One region of the Shewanella sp. BJSY2023SW005 genome, then DNA from elsewhere that is predicted to be linked to it. Evidence: predicted binding sites of a transcription regulator. Region 1 holds the regulator's gene; each other region holds the start of a gene.
The links. The regulator MetJ, encoded in region 1, represses methionine synthesis genes. The targets are predictions, from matches to a motif close to TAGACGTCTAGACGTCTA.
Positions count from the first base shown of each region.

Region 2: a site for MetJ is predicted at 3,573-3,590, ahead of serA (phosphoglycerate dehydrogenase). Genes of this name have one in related genera too.
Region 3: a site for MetJ is predicted at 3,764-3,781, ahead of metH (methionine synthase). Genes of this name have one in related genera too.

Region 1 is NZ_JBKORJ010000026.1:1,395-8,670, reverse strand. It holds gene nrfD (NrfD/PsrC family molybdoenzyme membrane anchor subunit) at 1-646, shown strand, start outside; gene traF (conjugal transfer protein TraF) at 798-1,991, shown strand; gene ACMHXI_RS07780 (sulfite exporter TauE/SafE family protein) at 1,994-2,737, opposite strand; gene metJ (met regulon transcriptional regulator MetJ) at 2,814-3,128, opposite strand; gene metB (cystathionine gamma-synthase) at 3,344-4,504, shown strand; gene ACMHXI_RS07765 (bifunctional aspartate kinase/homoserine dehydrogenase II) at 4,521-6,920, shown strand.
Region 2 is NZ_JBKORJ010000052.1:49,409-56,684, reverse strand. It holds gene ACMHXI_RS15470 (PAS domain S-box protein) at 1-1, shown strand, start outside; gene ACMHXI_RS15465 (two-component system response regulator) at 90-1,121, shown strand; gene ygfZ (tRNA-modifying protein YgfZ) at 1,180-2,142, opposite strand; gene serA (phosphoglycerate dehydrogenase) at 2,251-3,480, opposite strand; gene ACMHXI_RS15450 (DUF2238 domain-containing protein) at 3,639-4,244, shown strand; gene ACMHXI_RS15445 (helix-turn-helix transcriptional regulator) at 4,456-5,121, shown strand; gene ACMHXI_RS15440 (curlin) at 6,119-7,276, opposite strand, start outside.
Region 3 is NZ_JBKORJ010000064.1:7,705-14,980, forward strand. It holds gene cobT (nicotinate-nucleotide--dimethylbenzimidazole phosphoribosyltransferase) at 1-620, opposite strand, end outside; gene ACMHXI_RS20355 (FecCD family ABC transporter permease) at 638-1,708, opposite strand; gene ACMHXI_RS20360 (ABC transporter ATP-binding protein) at 1,705-2,613, opposite strand; cobalamin riboswitch at 2,712-2,849, opposite strand; gene ACMHXI_RS20365 (histidine phosphatase family protein) at 2,945-3,688, opposite strand; gene metH (methionine synthase) at 3,932-7,276, shown strand, end outside.

The sequences.
Region 1 (7,276 bases):
GGCGCTGTTGGTTTACATTCCGCTGACCTTTGCCTATGCGCTGGTCGTGCTGAAAGATGATCTCGGCAACTGGGGCCTGGGTTTCCTCAAGGGGATTGCGGAATCACTGACTGGCCTGCGCAAGACCATGGAAGTGCTGCTGTTCGTGCTGGCAATTGTCGTGGGTGCCTATACCGGCTTCCTGATCTCCGCCATGAACGCCTACCCCATGCTGAACACTGCCGTCTTACCGGCACTGTTCCTGGTGTCCGGCTTGTCGGCCGGTGCGGCAGCCAACGCGGTAGTAGCGCTGCTGCTGTTCAAGACAGACAAGCACTGCTCACAGCTGGGACGGATGCATGGTTTGGAATTGCCGGTAATGGTGGCAGAAATCCTGTTCCTGTTTATGCTGTTCTGCGCGCTCTACTTCAAGGGTGGCGCTGCTGCCGCCGCGCTGGCATCACTGACAAGCGGCGTCTGGGCCAGCGTGTTCTGGATTGGGGTTGTGGGTATAGGTTTTGGTATCCCGCTGCTTTCCATGCTGTTGCTGCCGGCGAGTACCCGTCACACCAAGGGAGCCATGCTGGCGGTAGCCTGCTGCAGCCTGACCGGCGTGCTGGCACTTAGACACTTTATTCTCTATGCAGGTCAGAGCTATCTTGGTTAACAAGCACTTCTGAACCTGTTTGAGCCTCAGCCCGTATCATTTGGTACGGGCTTTTTTGTGTTTGATGCCATAGTTTCATCGAGATTTGGACTATCTTTAACCCAGGTAACCGCGTGTGTCAGGTTACAGATAAAAGCAAGAGGGTGATGAGATGAAACTGAGTCTTTTGACACTGCTTACCACGGGACTTGCCAGCACGCTGGCACTGGCTGGGCAGGATGTTTATGAGGCCCGCGCCGATGCCATGGGCGGCGTTGCCGTGGCGGCTGGCAATCGTGAGGCGGCGGCCTTTTCCAATCCGGCGCTGCTGGCTTTGCCTTCGCGCCGCAGCAATGACTTCATTTTACTCATTCCAACCATAGGCGCCGATGGCGCCGATAAAGATCAGATGATCGATAAGTTTGATGCCCTGCAGGATAACTATGACGCCCTGGTTAATGCCATAGACGCCGCCGACACAGCGGCTATCGATGACTACCGAAAGCGCCTCAGTGGTGACTTGCAATCGCTGCAGGGCAATAGCGCTTACGTCAGTGCCGGTATCAATATGGCGTTGGTCATGCCCTCGGATGGTTTTAATTATGCCTTTGTATTCAAGAGTTATCTCGATGCCTTGGGAATAGCCGAAATCGCCGCCGCGGATATTGATGCCCTGGATAATCTGGACCCCAATAATCCGCCGGAAATCCAAGATTTGACCTCCCAGGGGCGAGTGGTGGCCGGGGCGGTTTCCGAGCTCGGGGTGGCCGTGAGCTATCCGCTATCTATTGTCAACATGCCGGTGACAGTGGGAGTCACTCCCAAGCTGCAACGGTTGGATAGTTTTAATTATGCTGTCAGCGCCAATAACTTCGATGCCGATGATTTCAACGATGATGATTATCGAAGCGATGACACTGGCTTTAACCTGGATATTGGTCTGGCATTCCAGCCATTGGATGGTTTGGTTATCGGTGTCAGTGGTCGCAACCTCATCAAGCGGGACTTGAGCAGCATAGAGGCCGGCGGTGTGCAGCTTACCTATCAGGTGAAACCTATGGTTACCGCAGGGGTGGCCTATGACTGGGCAGCCTTTTCACTCAGCAGCGACTTGGATCTTACCGACGACGACAAGTTTGCCGAGCTTGAGGGCAGCCGCTATTGGCGTTTAGGCGGTGAATACCGGCCTACCGACTGGGTTGCTTTACGGCTCGGTTATCGCCAGGATCTCAATGATCACACCGCCGATCTTTATTCACTCGGGACAGGGTTCGCCATAGGCAACAGTTTCCGGCTGGATCTCACCGGCATGTTTGGCAGCGATGACGCCATAGGCGGCGTACTGCAAACCAGCTATCACTTCTAAAATTAACCGTTGATGAGCGCCAGGCTTGATTTGATGGTCAGCAACAGGGCGCTCAACGCGCACAGCGCCAGCGTCAGGACTCGGGTCTTCTCTTTATCCACCCGGCCCACCAAGCGGCCAGCCACCAGAAAACCGAGAAATACCGAAGGCAGCAGCAACAGCGAAAGCCATAGGTGTCTCAAGGTCAAGAGGCCAAAACAGCCGAGAATAATCAAGGCTATCAATGAGCTGAAGATGAAGAAGGCCGACAGCGCTGCGCGGAACTGACTGGCATCCTTACCCGCCAGCAGCAGGGCCATCGGCGGTCCGCCTATGGCGGCCACGGTACCGAAGATCCCGGAAAATATCCCGGCAATAAACAGGCTGAGGCGGTTGATCTTGATGCTGTACTTTCTAAGGCTGAGGAATACGGCTACGGCCACAATCAGGGCTATGGTCAAGCCCAGAATAGGCTGCGGCGCCAGCAACAGCAGGGTGGCGCCAATCAGGCCGCCGGGAAGCCTTCCCAACAAGGCATATTGCAGGCCGTTGAATTCCAGGTGGCCACGCTCGCGTACCAGTGTCAGCAGGGCGATGGAAAACCCCATGGCGATAACTGGGGCAGGAACCAGTTCCGGATCGACGATATACAGCAAAGGTGTGGCTACCACGGCCAAGCCAAAGCCTATCAACGACTGGGTCAGGGCGCCGGTAAATATGATCAGGGACGCCAGTAGCAGGGTGACGGGATCTATCAGTGACAACATTCGCAAGCCCCAAAAAAGACAAGGATCGCACCGCGATCCTTGTTCAACTATAAGGTAATTCTGAGGGACAACACACTTACTCCATGTCTTCCCATTCTATGCCCATGGCATCCATCATGCGCTTGGCCTCTTCCGGGATGCTGTCGGGTTTGTCTTTGGACAAATCCCCATCGTTGGGCAGTGGCTGGCCGGTATAGGCATGCAGGAAGGCTTCGCACAGCAGTTCGCTGTTTGTGGCGTGCCGCAGGTTGTTTACCTGGCGCCGGGTGCGCTCATCGGTCAATACTTTCAGCACCTTCAACGGAATAGAGACAGTGATTTTTTTCACTTGCTCATTCTTCTTGCCGTGTTCGGCATAAGGGCTGATGTATTCGCCATTCCATTCAGTCATTGATTCACCTGTGATCTCACTAATTCGCAGCAGATTTTAAACCCTTACAGGATACAGTCAAATGATTGCCTGCAAAATCTGTGCAATATGAACAGAAATCCATACATTTGGACGTCCAAACGTCTTGATGCCTATTGACGGCTGGATGGTCATTGGTTAGATTTAGACGTCCAGACATCTTTATGGTGTCGAACCTCAGCATTCAGGAGTCGATTATGACAGAGCGGCGATTAGCAACCACAGCGGTCCGGCAGGGCATCGAATCAGACAGCCAGCACGGGGCCGTGGTGCCACCCATCTATCTGTCGACCAACTATGCCTTTGATGGCCACACTCAGCCAAGAGCCTTTGATTACAGCCGCTCGGGTAATCCTACCCGCTCCATTCTGGGGGATGCCTTGGGGGAGCTGGAACAGGGCTGCAGTGCGGCAATCACAGCGACCGGCATGGCGGCCATTACTCTGGTGGTCAACCTGCTGGGGCCGGATGACCTCTTGTTGGTGCCCCATGACTGTTATGGCGGTAGCTATAGGCTGTTCACCAATCTGGCTGCCAAGGGCCAGTTTCGCTTGCAGGTTTTGGATCAAACCGACCCGCAAGCACTCGCCGCTGCCATGGCGCAAAAGCCGCGCATGGTGTGGCTCGAGACTCCGTCCAATCCGCTGCTGCGGGTAGTGGATATTGCTGCTATTGCCGAGGCGGCCCACCAGCAGGGCGCATTGGTGGTGGTCGACAACACTTTTTTATCGCCGGCGCTGCAACAGCCTTTACTGTTGGGGGCCGACATAGTGGTGCACTCGACCACTAAATACATCAATGGCCACAGCGATGTGGTGGGCGGCGCCGTGATTGCCAAAGATCCTGAACTGGCAGAGCAGCTGCACTGGTGGTCCAACACGCTCGGGCTGAGCGGTGGCGCCTTCGACAGCTACCTGACCCTGCGTGGCCTGCGTACTCTGGCGCTGAGGATCCGCGAGCATCAGGCCAATGCCGAGCGCATAGTGGCGCTGCTGAGCCAGAGTCCCGTGGTAGACAAAGTTTACTATCCGGGGCTTAAGAGCCACCCAGGTCATGAGATTGCCGCCAGGCAGCAGAGTGGCTTTGGCGCTATGCTGAGTTTTGAACTCAAGGGTGATGAGGCGCAGGTGGTTGCCTTCCTCGGCGCGCTCAAGCTGTTTTCCGTGGCCGAGAGCCTGGGAGGGGTTGAGAGCCTGGTGGCCGTGCCCGCCACCATGACCCACAGAGCCATGGCGAGTGAGGCTCGCGCCGAAGCCGGTATTAAAGACACGCTTATCCGCTTGTCTGTGGGTATAGAGGATGGCCGGGATCTGCTGGACGATATCGCCGCCGGATTGGCGGCAGCCGCAAACTGTTGAATTGAAGGAGCTTGAGATGGCACGTTGTCACCTACATAAGTTTGGCGGTTCCAGTCTCGCCGATGCCGATTGCTACCGACGGGTCGCCCATATTTTGCTAACCCATGGTCATGCCGATGATCTTGTGGTGGTTTCCGCCGCCGGCAAGAGTACCAATTTTCTCTATAAACTGCTGAACTTGAAGGAATCTGGCGCTCTGTGGCAGGAAGAACTACAGGTGCTTGTCGGTTATCAGCAGAATCTGATTGAACAGCTGCTGGGCAATGAACAGGCACGCCAGCTGCGGGAGCGTCTGTCTACAGATAAGGCGCAACTGGCCAGTTTATTGTCCTTGCCTGAACTCAGCGAATACCAATGCAATCAGGTGGTGGGTTTCGGCGAACGCTGGTCGGCCAGACTGATGGCGGCGCTGCTGCGGGAGTCCGGTGTTGCCGCTTCCCATGTGGATGCCCGCAGTTTATTGATTGCCGATGAGGGCGCAGTACCCAGGATTCGCCTCGATGAGTCCCGTGAAAGGGTGCAGCGGCTGCTGGCCGAGCATCCCGATGAGCGCCTGGTGATCACCGGCTTTATCTGCGCCAATAGCCAAGGCGAAACTCTGTTGCTCGGTCGCAACGGCTCCGACTTCAGTGCCACTCTTATAGCCAGCCTGGCCGATATCGACAGGGTCACTATCTGGACAGATGTTGAAGGGGTGTTCAATGCCGATCCCAACAAGATTGCCGATGCCAAATTGCTGAGTAGCATGTCGCTGGCTGAGGCCGACCGCCTGGCGCGGCTCGGCTCCCCGGTACTGCATTGCCGTACCCTGCAGCCGTTATTTAATACCGATGTCAGCCTGGCGGTGCGTTCGAGCTACGCCTCGCATACCGACTTTACCCTGATAGCCCCCAAGAGTGATGCCGCAAGCGCCCCTGTGGTGACCAATCTCAATCAGGTGTCCCTCTTGAGCCTGGAGTTCAATGGCACCCAGGCTCAGACTCAGACGCTCGATGCGCTCAATGAGGCGGGTTTGACCCCGCTGGCCTACTGGTCTCAAGGGCAACACAAACTTGAGCTGGCCTTTACTCCCGAATTATCCCGCCAAGTCTGGCAGTTACTGGAAGCGCAGACATCCCAGCTTAAAATTCAAAGTATTACCGAGGACAGAGAGCTTGGGCTGGTGGCCCTGGTAAGCAGTGGCGCCGGCAGTTATCGCCGTAGTTTTGCCCGCTTGCTGAGCCGTGAAGCGCGGCCTCTGTATCAGGACCAACTCAGCCTGGTCACCCTGGTACCCAAATCTCAGGTGAACCTGTTGACCCAGAAGGTGCACAGGCGCTGCGCAGGCCCCCGCAAACGCATAGGCGTTATTCTGCTGGGGGTGGGTAACATAGGCGAAGCCTGGGTGGAGTTGTTCGGCCGAGCCCGCGACGGCCTCAAACGTGAGCTGGAGGCCAGTGTTGAACTCCTGGGCTTGGCGAGTTCGAGCCGTGCCTGGATCTGCAATGAAGGGATCTTTGGAGATGACTGGCAGGCAAGGTTTGAAGCCGAAGCCACCCCTTGGCAGTATGAACATCTGTTCGAACAGCTTGCGTTGCTGCAAGCCGATGAACTGGTGGCGCTGGATATCAGTGCCAGCGCCGGACTGACACTACAGTATCCTGAGTTTTTTGCCCGTGGAATTCATATGGTCAGTGCCAACAAGTTGGCCGGCTCCGGGCCATTGCCTTTCTACCGCGAGCTGAAACAGCAGTTGGGTAACCGCCGACTGTTCTGGCGTTACAACGCCAGTTGCGGCGCCGGGCTGCCGGTGCAGCACGCGCTCAATGATTTGCACAACAGCGGCGACAGGGTAGAGGCTGTCGGCGGTATCTTCTCCGGCACGCTCTGCTGGCTGTTTGAGCATTTCGATGGCATCAAACCTTTCTCCGAGCTGGTGTTGCAGGCCAAAGAGCTGGGGATCACTGAGCCGGATCCCAGGGACGATCTTTCCGGGCGTGACATGCAGCGCAAGCTGTTGATTTTGGCTCGTGAAATAGGTCTGGAACTGGAGCTTGAAGATATTCGCTTAAGCTCTCTGGTGCCTGAGGCGCTGGCCGATATTCCGCTGGATGAGTTCTTGCAGCGGATCCCCGAATTGGATGCCACTCTCGCGCAGCAGTTTGCCGCCGCGGCCGAGCAAAACAAGGTGCTGCGCTATGTGGCTTCACTGGAGCAGCAAGATGGCCAGGTTAATGCCGAAGTCTCTCTGCAATGGGTCGAGCGTCAGCATCCATACGCCAATCTGACCCCGGGAGATAATGTGTTTGTCATCCGCTCGGCCTTCTACCAGGGTAATCCGCTGATCATTCGCGGCCCAGGTGCCGGCAGGGAAGTGACTGCCGCGGCAGTACAGTCGGATCTGGTGCAGATCTGTCGCGATCTGCTGCAGGAGTAGGACTGGTATTAGCGTCATATTTGAAGCTGGTGGGCTCTTGGCTAGGAAAAGCCTGTGTGAGTGGCCGTTCTCGGACGTGCTGTCCTTCACTGTATTCGGGCTTTCAGTCTATCCGCACCGCGGGTGACGGGCTTGCGGTTTAGCTGGAAGCTGAGATCAAGTTTATTGGTGAGCTTTGGCTTAAAGCCATGCTAGCCGCTGTGCCAGCGGCCTAAAGTCGTGGTGCAAGTGCATCCATGCACAAGGACCAGTTCGTCATCCCTGGCTCTCGCTCGAAAGCACGTTGCTTACCAACTCTCGCCAAACCACACCGGGCAAGGGGCTTTGCTTGTCCAAAGCCCCTTGCATCCCCAAGG
Region 2 (7,276 bases), on a different contig from region 1:
ACTATACTCATTAGGGGATATTCGCGCCGCCGGTAAAGCACTGTGGCGCTGAAATAGGATGTGGAGCCCGTAACAAGAGGGAGATTGAGATGGAAAAAGCCACTGTACTGGTGGTGGACGATACACCGGAGAACATAGATATTCTGGTGGGGATCCTCGGCGACGATTATAAGCTCAAGGTGGCGATAGATGGCCCAAGAGCGCTGGCGTTGGCGCAGAAGAGCCCTCCGGATCTGATCCTCCTGGATGTGATGATGCCGGGCATGAATGGCTATGAAGTTTGTAAGCGTCTCAAGCAGGAACCCATGACCAGCCATATCCCGGTGATCTTTGTCACCGCTCTCTCTGAGGTGGCCGATGAGACCCAGGGCTTTGATTTGGGGGCTGTCGACTACATCACCAAGCCTGTCAGTGCCCCGATAGTCAGAGCCAGGGTACGTAACCACTTGGCCCTCTACGATCAGAAGCGTTTGCTGGAACAACAGGTGCGCGAACGTACCCGCGAGCTGGAACAGACCCGCTTCGAGATCATCCGTCGCCTGGGCCGTGCCGCTGAATACAAGGATAACGAGACCGGCTTACACGTTATTCGCATGAGCCACTATGCCAGGCTCCTGGCACAACAGGCCAAGCTGCCGGACAACTTCTGTGAGCTGCTTTACAATGCGGCGCCCATGCATGATATCGGCAAGATAGGTACTCCGGACGCTGTGCTGAAAAAACCGGGGAAACTGGACGCCGAAGAGTGGCGAATCATGCAGCAACACGCCGAAATCGGTGCCGAGATTATCGGTGAGCACCCGGATCCTCTGTTGCAGATGTCCCGGCGCATTGCGCTGACTCACCACGAGAAGTGGGATGGCTCAGGTTATCCCAATGGCTTGAAAGGCAATGATATTCCCATTGAGGGGCGAATCGTCGCCATTGCCGATGTCTTCGATGCCCTGACCTCGATTCGACCTTACAAGAAGGCCTGGAGCATAGAAGATACCATGGCGTTACTGGAGTCTGAGGCGGGGAAACACTTCGACCCTGAACTGGTGGAACTGTTCAAACAGATACTGCCCCAGGTGATAGAGGTGCGTGATACTCATATGGAAACTGAGTCCGGCACTGAATAGCGACAAACTGCGGATAAAAATAAAGGCGCCGACGGCGCCTTTATTGGGTCATTCATTGTTACTCCTGCTCTTCCAGAGAGTAGGGCAGAGGCAGTACCGTCAGTTCGCTGTTTTCATCATCAGCGATGCGGAATTTGGCGCCGACTTCTGTGTCATTGGCCAGCACTGCGGTCAGCAGCAACTCGCCATTTCGTTGTACGGCTTCAATAATGCTGCCGCCCTTACGAAAACCTTCATCCAGCGCCATCTCCAGTGTGGTTTCCGGGGTGACATCGACAGTGGCTTTACCCTTGAGAATATAGAGGGCTCGCTTGTTGCCGCCACGATATTTCATTCTGGCCACGGTTTCCTGGCCCATGTAGCAACCTTTGGTGAAGCTGATGCCGTTGATGGCCTGCAGGTTGCACATCTGCGGTACAAATTGGCCCATGTGTGATGCCGGCAGGTTAGGGTAGGCGGCAAGGATTTCCAGCTCTTGCCAGGCACTGGCATCGACAGGAGGCTGCTGGCACAAGGCATCGGCCCGGGCCTTGGGCAGAACCAGAATAAAGCGCTCGCCGTCCTGCAGTACCACGCCGTCATCGACAGCACTTACTTGCTGCTCTGGACTGAAGCCCGGGAACTGCTCTGCCAGCCAAGTGGCAGCCTTGGCGCCGGCTATACCCAAGAGACTGTAATCGTCGCTGACATCGACCAGTTCGGCCTTACTGAACACAGCGTACTTCTTCAGTTGCGGCAAGTCGGCAGCCAGGGTATCCCTTGGCATCATCAATATCAGGGCATCACCCAGGGCAAAGGTTCTGAAGCTTGAAAGCATTTTGCCTTTGGGATCGCAGTGAGCGCCCCAACGCCACTGCTCGGCCGTGAGAGAGCTGATATCCGTGGTGACCTGACCATGGATAAAGCTGCGGCCCTGTTCGCCGGTAACGGCAAGCAGACCCAAGTGAGAGAGGCGGGAAATAAGCAGATCCGGAATGCCGGCATCCAGTGGCCAATCGGGCTGAGAAACGCAAATGCTCATAACAAGATCCTGAGATTGAAGGCATTAAGAGATCTGCGATTGTAGCGGATTTGACAGAAATAAACAGGGCGCCGATAGCAATATGGCGCCCTGTGAAAGCCTCAAAAATCAGAACAGCAGTCTGGTACGGATAGTACCTTCGATAGACTTGAGTTCTGTCAGTGCTTCTTCAGCCTGGGTGGTATCTACCTCCATCACCACATAACCTATGGTGGCCGTGGTTTGCAGATACTGGGCTGAAATGTTGATGCCTTTCTCCGAGAACGCCTGGTTAATCTTGATCAGAATACCGGGGCGGTTATGGTGAATATGCAGCAGGCGGGAGGCATCTTTATGCTGCGGCAGCGATACTTCCGGGAAGTTGACTGCCGACAGGGTAGAGCCGTTGTCTGAGTATTTGGCCAGCTTGCCGGCAACCTCAATACCTATGTTTTCCTGGGCTTCTTCTGTGCTGCCGCCTATGTGGGGGGTCAGTAACACATTATCCAGACCGCGCAGCGGGCTTTGGAATTCGTCAGTATTGGACTTGGGCTCAACCGGGAACACGTCGATGGCGGCACCAGCCAACTGTTGCTCCTTGAGGGCTACCGCCAGGGCGTCGATATCCACCACAGTGCCGCGGGAAGCATTGATCAGTATGCTGCCTTTGCGCATCATCGCTAGTTCGGCCTGGGCAATCATTTCTTTGGTTTGTGGTGTTTCAGGCACATGCAGGCTGACCACATCGGCTTGAGACAGTAACTGCTCCATGGAATGTACCTGCTGGGCGTTACCCAGCGGCAGCTTATCTTCGATATCGAAGAAGATCACTTTCATCCCCAAGGTTTCGGCGAGGATCCCCAACTGGGTACCGATATGGCCATAACCTATGACCCCCAGGGTCTTGCCACGGGCTTCGAAGCTGCCATTGGCGCTCTTGAGCCAGCCACCACGATGGGCCAGGGCGTTGCGCTGCGGAATACCGCGCAGCAGCATGATGATTTCACCGAGTACCAGTTCGGCCACGCTGCGGGTATTGGAGAAGGGCGCATTGAACACAGGAATACCCAGTTGCTCGGCAGCCTTGAGGTCGACCTGGTTGGTGCCGATACAGAAACATCCTATGGCAACCAGCTTTTCCGCCTGTTGTAATACTTCTTGGGTCAGTTGGGTACGGGAGCGGATTCCGACGAAATGGGCATCTTTGATCGACTGCTGAAGCTCTGAGCCGGAGAGTGATGCCTTGTGATACTCGATATTGGTATAGCCAGCCCTTTCCAGCACATCGACGGCTGATTGGTGGACGCCTTCCAACAACAGGATTTTAATTTTATCCTTGTCCAGCGAGTGTTTCGCCATGATATAGGTACCCTCTTGATTATTAACTAATGTACGTATGCTATGATGCTTTCGCCCATGCCCAATCAAAGTAGCACTTTTTTCAGGTGAAGTGGAGGGCTAGATGGCTAAAGTATTTTTTCCTAATTGAGAACAATCACTGGCATAAGGAAAGTGGCTTGAAAAACACAATTATCTGGCTGGTCATTTATTTTGTGGTACTTATCTGGTCGGCGATAGCGCCTAAAGATGATTTCACTTGGTGGCTGGAAGCGCTGCCTGGGATGCTGGCGCTGCCGATACTGTTTTTTACCCGCAAACGTTTTCCGCTGACTCCGCTGCTTTATGGCCTGATCTTGGTGCATTGCCTGATACTGTTTGTCGGCGCCCACTACACCTATGCCGAGGTGCCGCTGTTCGATACTTTAGCGCAGTGGATGGGCTCTGAGCGTAACAACTACGATAAGCTGGGCCATTTGGCCCAAGGATTTATCCCGGCAATGATTGCCAGGGAGATACTGCTGCGTAATCAAGCAGTGAAACCTGGTGCCTGGTGTGCTTTTCTGGTCAGTTGTTTTGCCTTGGCCTTGTCGGCTTTCTATGAACTGATTGAATGGTGGGTTGCCGCGGCTACAGGCACAGGTGCCGAGGCCTTTCTCGGCACCCAGGGCTATGTCTGGGATACCCAGTCGGATATGCTGATGGCTCTTATCGGTGCCATCGCCGCCTTGCTGTTTTTATCCTCATTTCATGACCGCCAGTTGCAGCGTCTTGGCGCCGATTGACAGGTCGGGACAGAGAGAGCCATATACAGTCTTTACAATATTTCATCTGGCAATGCGACTAAAGATTGTTAGAATCATACTTTATGGTGATGAAAACCGGACACTATCTGGTCAGAATCATCTGATACTTTTTGTGTAAGCTCACGGAAAGTGATTAAGGAAGCTATCCCTTTAGGGATATGAGCGAAACTTTTCAGGGAGAAGAGTAAATATGAGTAGTATCAATGAGTTGGTTTTTATAAACCAGATAGCCGCCCCTTGTCATTTGGCCATACTGGCCGAGTCCATTGGTCTTAAGACCCGTATAGTACGCCACCCGGAACAGTTGGATCCGCAGAAGAGCGATAGTACTTTCTATCTAATTTCTCAGAAGGGGTCGGCGCTGGACAATAAGGGCATTCCTCTGCTGGCCAGCCGTCTGGTCTCTCATGTTCCTGTCGCCCTCTACCAAGTTGCCAGAGGTTCACTGGATCAGGAATCGGCTATGTTGCTGGGGATCCGCGGGGTACTTTATTCAGATCAGCGCATCGATCTTATGCTTACTGGCCTGCGCAAGATGGTGGCCGATGAGCTCTGGTACGACAGAACCCTTATCAGCAAGATGTTCCGTAAGCTGGTCAAGACCTTGGACACTGGCAATGAGATGTCGGCCGATACGGTTTCCATGCTGCAGATGTTGACCCGGCGTGAACGTACCATTATTCAGCTGGTTTCCAGTGGTGCCAGGAATAAAGAGATAGCCCAACGTCTGTGTATCAGTGAGCATACGGTCAAGGCGCATATTTCATCGATTTTCCGCAAGACTCAATCTCGTAATCGAGTCGAATTGTTGCGTTGGGCCCAGACCTATCAGAGTCACTTCGATCTCATCAGTTGATTTGTCGCTAGATCCAGCCTGAACTTGGCCCCGAATGGGGCTTGTTTATGCTCTGATGGCTTTTATGTAAGCCAAGTCAGTGGAAAATTCCTGTCAGAGTGCGGCAATCGCCGCTGCTTTGCGCCTTTTTGCGCGTCGGGAATGGCTTTCTGCCAAAGCCATGATAGCCGTTGTGCCTGCGGCGAAAGTCGTGGTGTAAATGCATCCATGCATAAGGGTCAGCTCGCCTTCCTTGGCTCGCGTTCATAAGCCACTCGCCACCGGCGAGCATTCGCCTTCAGCTATGTTATTTGCGCCAAAGGCTCTCGGCGACACCGAGGAGGGATTGGAGCAATTTTGTGAGAGCTAACTTGTTTGAAGCTACCTATATGCCTGCAGACATACACCTCATTTTCAGGCACAGGCGGAACTGTGACCGTCGAAAACAGGGCCGAATTTTGTTCCTGACAAATTCGGCATTTCCTACGTCCATGTAGGTCAGATGTTTTCGTCGAGGCTACAGGGACGTATTAACGCCGTGTCACAGGATCGCCTGTGCAAGAGCCCACCGCAGGTGATGGGTTACGTCTGTGGTCAAAAGCCCGGCAAGTATTGGTGAGGGATTTAAGGCTTAAAGCAATGCTAGCCGCCGTGCCAGCGGCGTAAAGTCGTGGTGTAAATGCCTCCATGCACAACGGCCAGTTCGCCATCCCTGGCTCGCGCTCATAAGCTTGTTGCTTCGCAACTCTCGCCGAGTCACAGGATCGCCTGTGCAAGAGCCGGGCTGCAACTTAGCTGGCAGCTAAAACCAGGTTTATTAGTGATATTTGGTTCAAAGCCATGTTAGCCGTTGTGCCAGCGGCGAATACTCGCCTTGTTATTCGATGCTTATGGTATGGGGTTCCCAAGAAACCGCTGGAACCATGAGTTTTCAAGCCATGATGACTCACGCTCAGTTGGCAATTGGGCAAACAAAAAGGGAGCCAAGAGGCTCCCTTCGCATAAAGCACCAGAGTGATTAGTTCTGGATAACAGTGGCAACGTTGTAGTCGCCGCTTTGGGTTACGCTGATAGCGTTGCTGGTACCGGCCTGAGAACCGACAACCAGGTTTTCGTTACCGCTTTGGGTGATCATCAGGCTGTTACCTGTACCAACCACGGCGAAGGCGCCGCCGTCAACACCGCTCACCCAGTTGTTGTCGCCGCTTTGAACGATTTGAGCCAGGTTGTCATCACCGAGGATCAGCAGGTCTACCAGGTTGAGGTCACCGCTTTGAGTGGTTTCGATATCGGTATTGTCATAGCCAACAACAGTGACCAGAGCTTCGTTGGCGCTGCCATCTTGCTCCATATCAACTTCATTGTTCTCACCTTCCAGCTCGGCATAGGCAAAGTTTTCAGTGCCTTCCTGATGGATTTCGATCTGGTTGTCTTCACCTGTGGCGAATGCAACCAGCTCGTTGTAATCGCCCTGTGAAGTCAGGTCCATGCTGTTGTCAGTGCCATAGGCGGCGGCAGTAGCGAAGTTGGTGCTGCCATCCTGCTCCAGGTCGATGTTGTTGTCGTCACCCCAGATTTGGAATTCAACGCCGTTGGTGTCGCCTTCCTGCTGGATATCGACTACGTTGTCGCTACCCTGAATATCGGCAACCAGCAGATCGCCTACCGCGTTGCCATCACCTTTCTGGTAGATTTCAACATCGTTGTCATCACCTGTGGTGAATTCGAGTACTGCGGTGTTGGCAGTGCCGGTTTGCATCATTTCGATGTTGTTTTCAGAGCCGGACAGGGCGTAAACAAAACCAGTGTTCAGATCACCTGCCTGATCGATTTCGATGTTGTTGTTATCACCGGCAACGCCACGCACGCCACCTATGTTGCTGTTGCCTTCCTGCAGCACGGTCACAGAGTTACCGTTACCTACGTTGGGGCTGAAATCAACGGCTATCATGCCGGCTTCGTTGTTGTTACCGTTTTGGCTGATATAGCCAGAGTTGTCGTTGCCGTTGACACGGAATACTGCGAAGTTGGTGTCACCGTTTTGGTTTACTTCGGCGCTGTTGTTGTCACCGATCAGCTCAACATTGGCTTCGTTGAAGAAACCGGATTGAGCGACAGTTGCAGTGTTGACGTTACCGTCTACATCGACGCTGGCCACGTGCCAGTCTTCATTCTG
Region 3 (7,276 bases), on a different contig from region 1:
TTAAGCGTCGCGGCATCTATGCCGGTGCCGCGGCCAACACATTCACTCACAGGCAGACCGGTCAGGGCAGCCATCACGGCGGCGGCAGAAGAGGTGTTGCCTATTCCCATCTCCCCCAGCGCCAGCAGGTTGCTGCCGGCATCGATATGGCGTTTTACCAAGGTGCGCGCCATGGCAAACCCTTGATGCACAGCGCCCAGAGTCATGGCGGCGCGTTTGTGGATAGGCCCGGTACCGGCGCCCAGACGCTGCTCTGTAACCTCGGGGATCCCCAAGCGGCTGAGAATGCCGCAGTCAATCACCTCCAGCTCGAAGCCGGTCTGGCGACAAAACACATTGATGGCAGCGCCGCCGGCAACAAAGTTGAGCACCATTTGGGTGGTCACCTCGCTGGGAGCAATCGACACCCCGGCCGCGGCAATACCATGGTCGGCGGCAAACACCAGCATCACGGGGCGGCGGATGACCAACTCATCAGTGGCGGAACCGAGCTGAATGCGCCCCAATTGCAGCGCCAAAGCCTCCAACTCACCCAAAGCGCCCAGGGGTTTGGTCTTGTTGTCTATGCGGGCCTGAATCGCGTCATCCAGCGCGTGATTGATTGCTGCAACCTGGTACATCCTTCCCTCTCTTATCGTTATTGGCCGCGTTTACGCAGCACTATCAGGAAAAACAGACTGCCGATGGCCGAGGTGATCACCCCCACCGGCAGCTCTTGGGTGGGCAGTATGCTGCGAGCCAGCACATCGACCCAAACCATAAACAGGCCGCCCGCCAGTGCCGTCAGCACCATGGGGTGCTGCCCCGGCAGCAACAACCTGACAATATGAGGCACCATCAGCCCCACAAAACCAATTCCGCCGCAGTGGGCCACCAAAGTGGCGGTAATAAGCGAGCATAACAGCAGCATGGAAACCCTGAGCCTTTGCACCCTGATTCCCAGAGTGTGGGCGGTTTCATCACCGGCAAGCATCGCCAGTACCTGGCGCTTGAAGGCCAGGATCACCAGCAAGGCCGCCAGCACCACCAGAGTGGGCAGTCCAAGCCCATCCCAACTGGCACGGGCAAAACTGCCCAGGCTCCAAAACAGCAAGGAGGTGGTGGCCTGCGGGGTGGAAAAATACAAGATCAAGCTGGTGAGGGCGCTGAACATAAAGGAGATGGCGACCCCGGAGAGCAACATTCTCTCTATCTGGTTGCCGATATTCCTGCCCGCGAGCAGCAGTACCATGAGCACGGCCAAACTGGCACCGATAAAGGCTCCCAGCGGCAGCGATATCCCGGAGATGGCCGAACTCAGGCCAAGGCCGGTCGCTAGGGCGACCGAGACCACCGCGCCGAAGCTGGCGCCCGAGCTGATACCGAACAGGTAAGGATCGGCCAGCGGGTTGCGGGTCACCGCCTGCAATACATAACCCGACAATGCCAGACCGCTGCCGGCGATAAAGGCCAGCAAGATACGCGGCAGGCGCAGATCCCAGACGATACGCTCGCTGATAGCGGACGGCTCACCCACGCCCAGCAGGTGTTTGCCAATCACTCTTGCCACATCGAAGAGACTGATATCTGCGGCGCCAAAACCGGCGGCGGCCAAGGGTGTCAACACAGTGCCGAGCAGCAACAGCAGCCAGCACCAGTAAAGTCTGGGCAAGGGCTTGAGAAACCAGCCGATAAGCGAGCGCCCCGGTGCGACCATGGAAGTAGTCATGCGCCACCTCCCACCGAGCCTGGGCGCCGGTCAGTTTCCTTGTGGGCAACACAGGTTTCGGCCGAGGCAGGCCCTGCCATTGGCTCGACTATCGCAGCGCCGTGAGCCTTGCCGTGACCAGGCTCTGGCGACTGATAGCCGTAAAAGTAGTGGATCAGCGGCCTTCCTAACTGCGGATGCGTCCCCACCTGGCAGCAGACACCGAAGACACCGGCAATTCTGTCTTCGGTCAATACGCTCTGGGGCGAGCCGTGGGCAATACGGCGGCCGTTATCCAGCAGCAAGAGTTCGTCACACAGGGCCGAGGCCAGATTGAGATCGTGAATCGAGGCGATCACCGTGACTCCCAGACTGCGCACCAGCTCGAGGATCTGGATCTGATAGCGGATATCCAGATGATTGGTGGGCTCGTCCAGGATCAAAAGCTTGGGGCGCTGCACTATGGCGCGGGCAATCAAGGCCCTTTGCTTCTCTCCGCCGGAAAGCTGCGCGAAAGGCTCAGCGGCCTTGTGCTGCAACCCGACCTGCGCCAATGCCGCCTGCACCTGGGCCTTGTCGGCCGCCGATGGCATATCAAACAACCCCTTGTGGGGAGTCAGTCCCATGGCCACTAATTGAGTCAGATCCAGTGCCAGTTGGGCCGGGGTATCCTGCAGCACCACGGCCACCTCTTTGGCGAAAGCTTTGGCTGACAAACTATTGATATCCTGCCCAAACAGCTGGATCTGACCGCTGTCCGGGCGGATATAACGATAGAGGCAGCGCAGCAGGCTCGACTTACCGGCACCATTGGGGCCTATGAGCCCGAGCATCTTGCCACTTGGCAGCTCAAAACCCACATCGGCCAATACGCTGTGACCACCGGGAAGCCAGCTAAGCTGTTGCACCTTGAGTGCCAGGCTCATAACCGCCCCCCGACATTGAGCCTGTGACCGGCAGAAGGCTCAGGCTGCAGTGGAAGAATCATCTATTCGCTCCCCCGGTTTACCCGCCCGGGTTTCTGGTTTGGTTTATCAGCCTGGGCAGGTCTCCTGACTCGTCGCCAACGGCGACTCACAGTTGCGGGCACAGTCCGGGCTTTCCCGGTTCCCTGGGTTGGTTCACCTGCAAAGGTGCCAACACCCTGGCTGCTGCCGCACTTGGCGGCCATTTGGGGTTATTATCCCGGTTTTATCGCTCGGCACAATTGCCTGGCGCAATAGCGCAGCACAATCACCACCGGATGCTTGCTCCGCACTATTGCGGCCAGTGGAGCTTGCTGAAACACTGCCATTCTTGGTCACTTTCACCGCTGGCATCACGGCTGGCATAGAGGGTTATTCTGACCCAGGCCGCATAAGGTAGCTCCAAGGCGTTGAACACTGCCGCAGGCGGCATTTGCCCCGGCAGCAAAATCTCGGACAACAGCAGCCGGATAACCCCGCTGTGAGTCAGGATCAGCGCTGCATCGGCGCTTGCTGAAGAAGCAGAATCTCCTGAAACAGAGCCTTCGGAAGAACTAACCTCTCTCGCAAGCCAGCGCTGCACCATAGTCTGCCAGCCATCCAACACCCGGCTACGAAAGGCTGGCAGCGATTCCCCGCCCGGCGGAGTATTGGCCACAGGGTCACGCCAGAAGGCTTCGGCCGCCTCGCTATGCTGCTGATAGACACTCGCCACCTTCATGCCGTCCCAGTCACCGAAGTCCAGCTCCCAGAGCCAGTCATGCTGCTGCAGCGGCGCCGGGAAATAGTCAGGCATATCGGCCTTGAGCTCGGTGGCAAAAGCCTGGCAACGCAGGGCCGGAGAACTCAGCAGCGTCAGGCGTTCGGGCTGGCTCGGCAACTGCTCCAGCGCACTACTGATAGCCCGCCAGCTGCGCCACATCTGCGCTTTGCCCTCATCGCTCAGGGCCACATCACTGCGGCCGCGGATAATCTCGCCGCCTTCACATTCGCCGTGCCGCAGCAGATAGATATTCAGTTGCCTATGTTCAGCCACACACTTCTCCCGTCAGAGTCCGGTGGTTACCGGGCCAATTTAACCTTGCCGCAGGCCGCCGGAATCCGTATATTATGGACGTCTATACGTATAAATGTCCAAAATAACTTTTTCCGCGCCCACACACGCCTTTGGCTATCATGCCAGATAGTGCCCCGGGCGTCAGGTCGGCAGAGATGATGTCGCGGATGCCAAGCGCCGCGAATGTAAAACAGCAATAAGACAGGTATGAAAGGTAACCCTATGGCGACTTCCCAGCACTCCCCAAGCCAGACAGAGCGCAAGCTCAAACAGACCCTCAAAGAGCGGATCCTGATTTTAGATGGCGCCATGGGCACCATGATCCAGGACTACAAGCTGGAAGAAGCCGATTACCGCGGCGAGCGCTTCAAAGATTGGCATTGCGATGTCAAAGGCAACAATGATCTGCTGATACTGACCCAGAGCGAGATCATCAAGACCATTCACAGGGAATACCTGCTGGCCGGTGCCGACATCATAGAAACCAACACCTTCAACGCCACCACCATTGCCATGGCCGACTATGAGATGCAGAGCCTGGCGGCGGAGATCAATTACCAAGGCGCCAGAATCGCCCGAGAAGTGGCCGATGAAGTGGCCGCCGCCAGCGGTATTCCCCGCTATGTGGCCGGGGTGCTAGGCCCCACCAACCGCACCTGTTCCATCAGCCCGGATGTGAATGACCCCGGCTTTCGCAACATACATTTCGACGATCTTGTGTTGGCCTACAGCGAATCCACCGAGGCGCTGATCGCCGGTGGCGCCGACATCATTCTGGTGGAAACCATCTTCGATACCCTCAATGCCAAGGCGGCGCTGTTTGCCATCGAAAATGTGTTCGAGAAACTGGACCAAAGGTTGCCGGTGATGATTTCCGGCACCATTACCGATGCCTCGGGCCGCACCCTGACAGGGCAAACCACAGAGGCCTTTTACCATTCTCTCAGACATATAAAGCCGCTGAGCATAGGCCTCAACTGCGCCCTGGGCCCGAAAGAACTGCGGCCATATGTCGAGGAGCTTTCCCGTATCAGCGAGTGCTTTGTCTCGGCGCACCCCAATGCCGGTCTGCCCAATGAATTCGGCGGCTATGACGAGACTCCGGCGGAGATGGCAAGCGTGATAGGCCCCTGGGCCGAAGAGGGGCTGCTCAATATTGTCGGCGGCTGCTGCGGCACCACGCCTGCGCATATCAAGGCGATTTCTGAAGCCGTTAGCCTTCATGCACCAAGGCCGCTGCCTGAGCTGCCGGTGGCATGTCGCCTCTCCGGACTGGAACCCCTGACCATAGATGCAAGCAGCCTGTTTGTGAATGTGGGCGAACGCACCAATGTCACCGGCTCGGCCAGGTTTCTCAAGTTAATCAAAGAAGGCCAGTACGAAACCGCGCTGGAGGTGGCCCGTGACCAGGTGGAAAACGGCGCCCAGATCATAGATATCAACATGGATGAGGGCATGCTCGACGGGGTCGAGATGATGCAGAAATTCCTCAACCTTATCGCCTCAGAGCCTGATATCAGCAAGGTGCCTGTGATGATCGACTCCTCCAAGTGGGAGGTGATTGAGGCCGGGCTCAAGTGCATTCAGGGCAAGGGAATAGTCAACTCCATCTCCCTCAAAGAGGGCGAGGCCAAGTTTATTGAACAGGCCAAACTGGTGAAGCGCTACGGCGCCGCCGCCATCATCATGGCCTTCGATGAACAAGGCCAGGCCGACACCCGGGAGCGCAAAACCGAAATCTGTACCCGCGCCTACCGGGTGCTGCTGGATAAGGTGGGCTTCCCGCCGGAAGATATTATCTTCGACCCCAATATCTTCGCCATCGCCACCGGCATAGAGGAGCACGATAACTATGCGGTGGACTTTGTCGGCGCCATTGAAGATATCAAGGCCAACCTGCCCCATGCGATGATTTCCGGCGGGGTGTCCAACGTTTCTTTCTCCTTCCGCGGCAACAACCCGGTGCGGGAAGCCATTCATGCCGTGTTCCTCTATCACGCCATCAAGGCGGGGATGGATATGGGCATAGTCAACGCCGGTCAGTTGGCCATCTATGACGATATCGACCCTGAGCTTAAGCAGAAGGTAGAGGCCGTGGTGCTCAACCTGCCCTGCCCGGTTGCCGACTCCAGTAACACAGAGCAGTTGCTCGAAGTCGCCGAGAAGTATCGCGGTGGCCCGGGCGGCGCAGGCAAGAAAGAAGATCTCGAATGGCGCAAGTTGCCGGTCAACAAACGCCTGGAACACGCGCTGGTGAAAGGGATCACCGAATACATAGACGCCGACACCGAAGAAGCGCGCCTGCAGGCCAAGCGGCCGCTGGATGTGATTGAAGGCCCGCTGATGGACGGCATGAACGTGGTGGGCGATCTCTTTGGCGCCGGTAAGATGTTTCTGCCGCAAGTGGTCAAGTCCGCCCGGGTGATGAAAAAAGCGGTCGCCTATCTCAACCCCTATATCGAAGCCGAAAAAGTTGAAGGCCAGAGCAACGGTAAGGTGCTGATGGTCACGGTCAAGGGCGATGTTCATGACATAGGCAAGAACATAGTCGGGGTGGTGCTGGCCTGTAACGGCTACGAAGTGATAGATCTCGGTGTCATGGTGCCGGTGGAGAAAATCATCGAAGTCGCCAAGGCCGAGAAGGTCGACATCATAGGCATGTCCGGGCTCATTACCCCGAGCCTGGATGAGATGGTGCACAACGTTAAAACCTTCGAGCGCGAAGGTCTGACCCTGCCGGCGATTATCGGTGGTGCCACCTGCTCCAAGATCCATACCGCAGTGAAGATAGCGCCTCATTATCCCCATGGCGCCATCTATATTGCCGATGCCTCGCGCGCCGTGCCCATGGTCAGCAAGCTCATCAACAATGAAACCCGCCAGGCCACCATAGACGAAACCTATCGCGAATATGAACTGATGCGCCAAAAGCGCCTGTCGCAGACCAAGCGCAAGCAGATAGTGCCCTTGCAGGTCGCACGGGATAACCGCTGCAGCCACGACTGGGCCAACTACCAAGCAGTGAAGCCCAACACCCCGGGGATCCAGGTGTTTGACGACTATCCGCTGGAGGACTTGCTCGATCGCATCGACTGGACGCCGTTTTTCCGCGCCTGGGAGTTGCACGGTCATTTCCCGCAAATACTGGATGACGAAGTCGTCGGTACTGAGGCCCGTAAAGTCTATGCCGACGGCAAGGCGATGCTGGAGCAAATCATCCAAGAGAAGTGGCTCACCGCCAAGGGCGTTATCGGCCTCTTTCCCGCCAACAGCGTCAACTTCGATGATATCGAGATCTACACAGATGACTCTCGCAGCCAAGTGTTGTTGACCACCCATCATCTACGGATGCAGCTGGAGCGGGTGGGCAACCACAACTTCTGTCTCTCTGACTTTGTTGCTCCCAAAGAGAGCGGCGTGGCCGACTATATGGGGGGATTTGCGGTCACCGCCGGCCATGGCATCGATGCCCATATTGCCCGTTTCGAGGCGGCCCACGATGACTACAGCGCCATCATGCTCAAGTGTCTGGCCGACCGCCTGGCCGAAGCCTTCGCCGAGCGGATG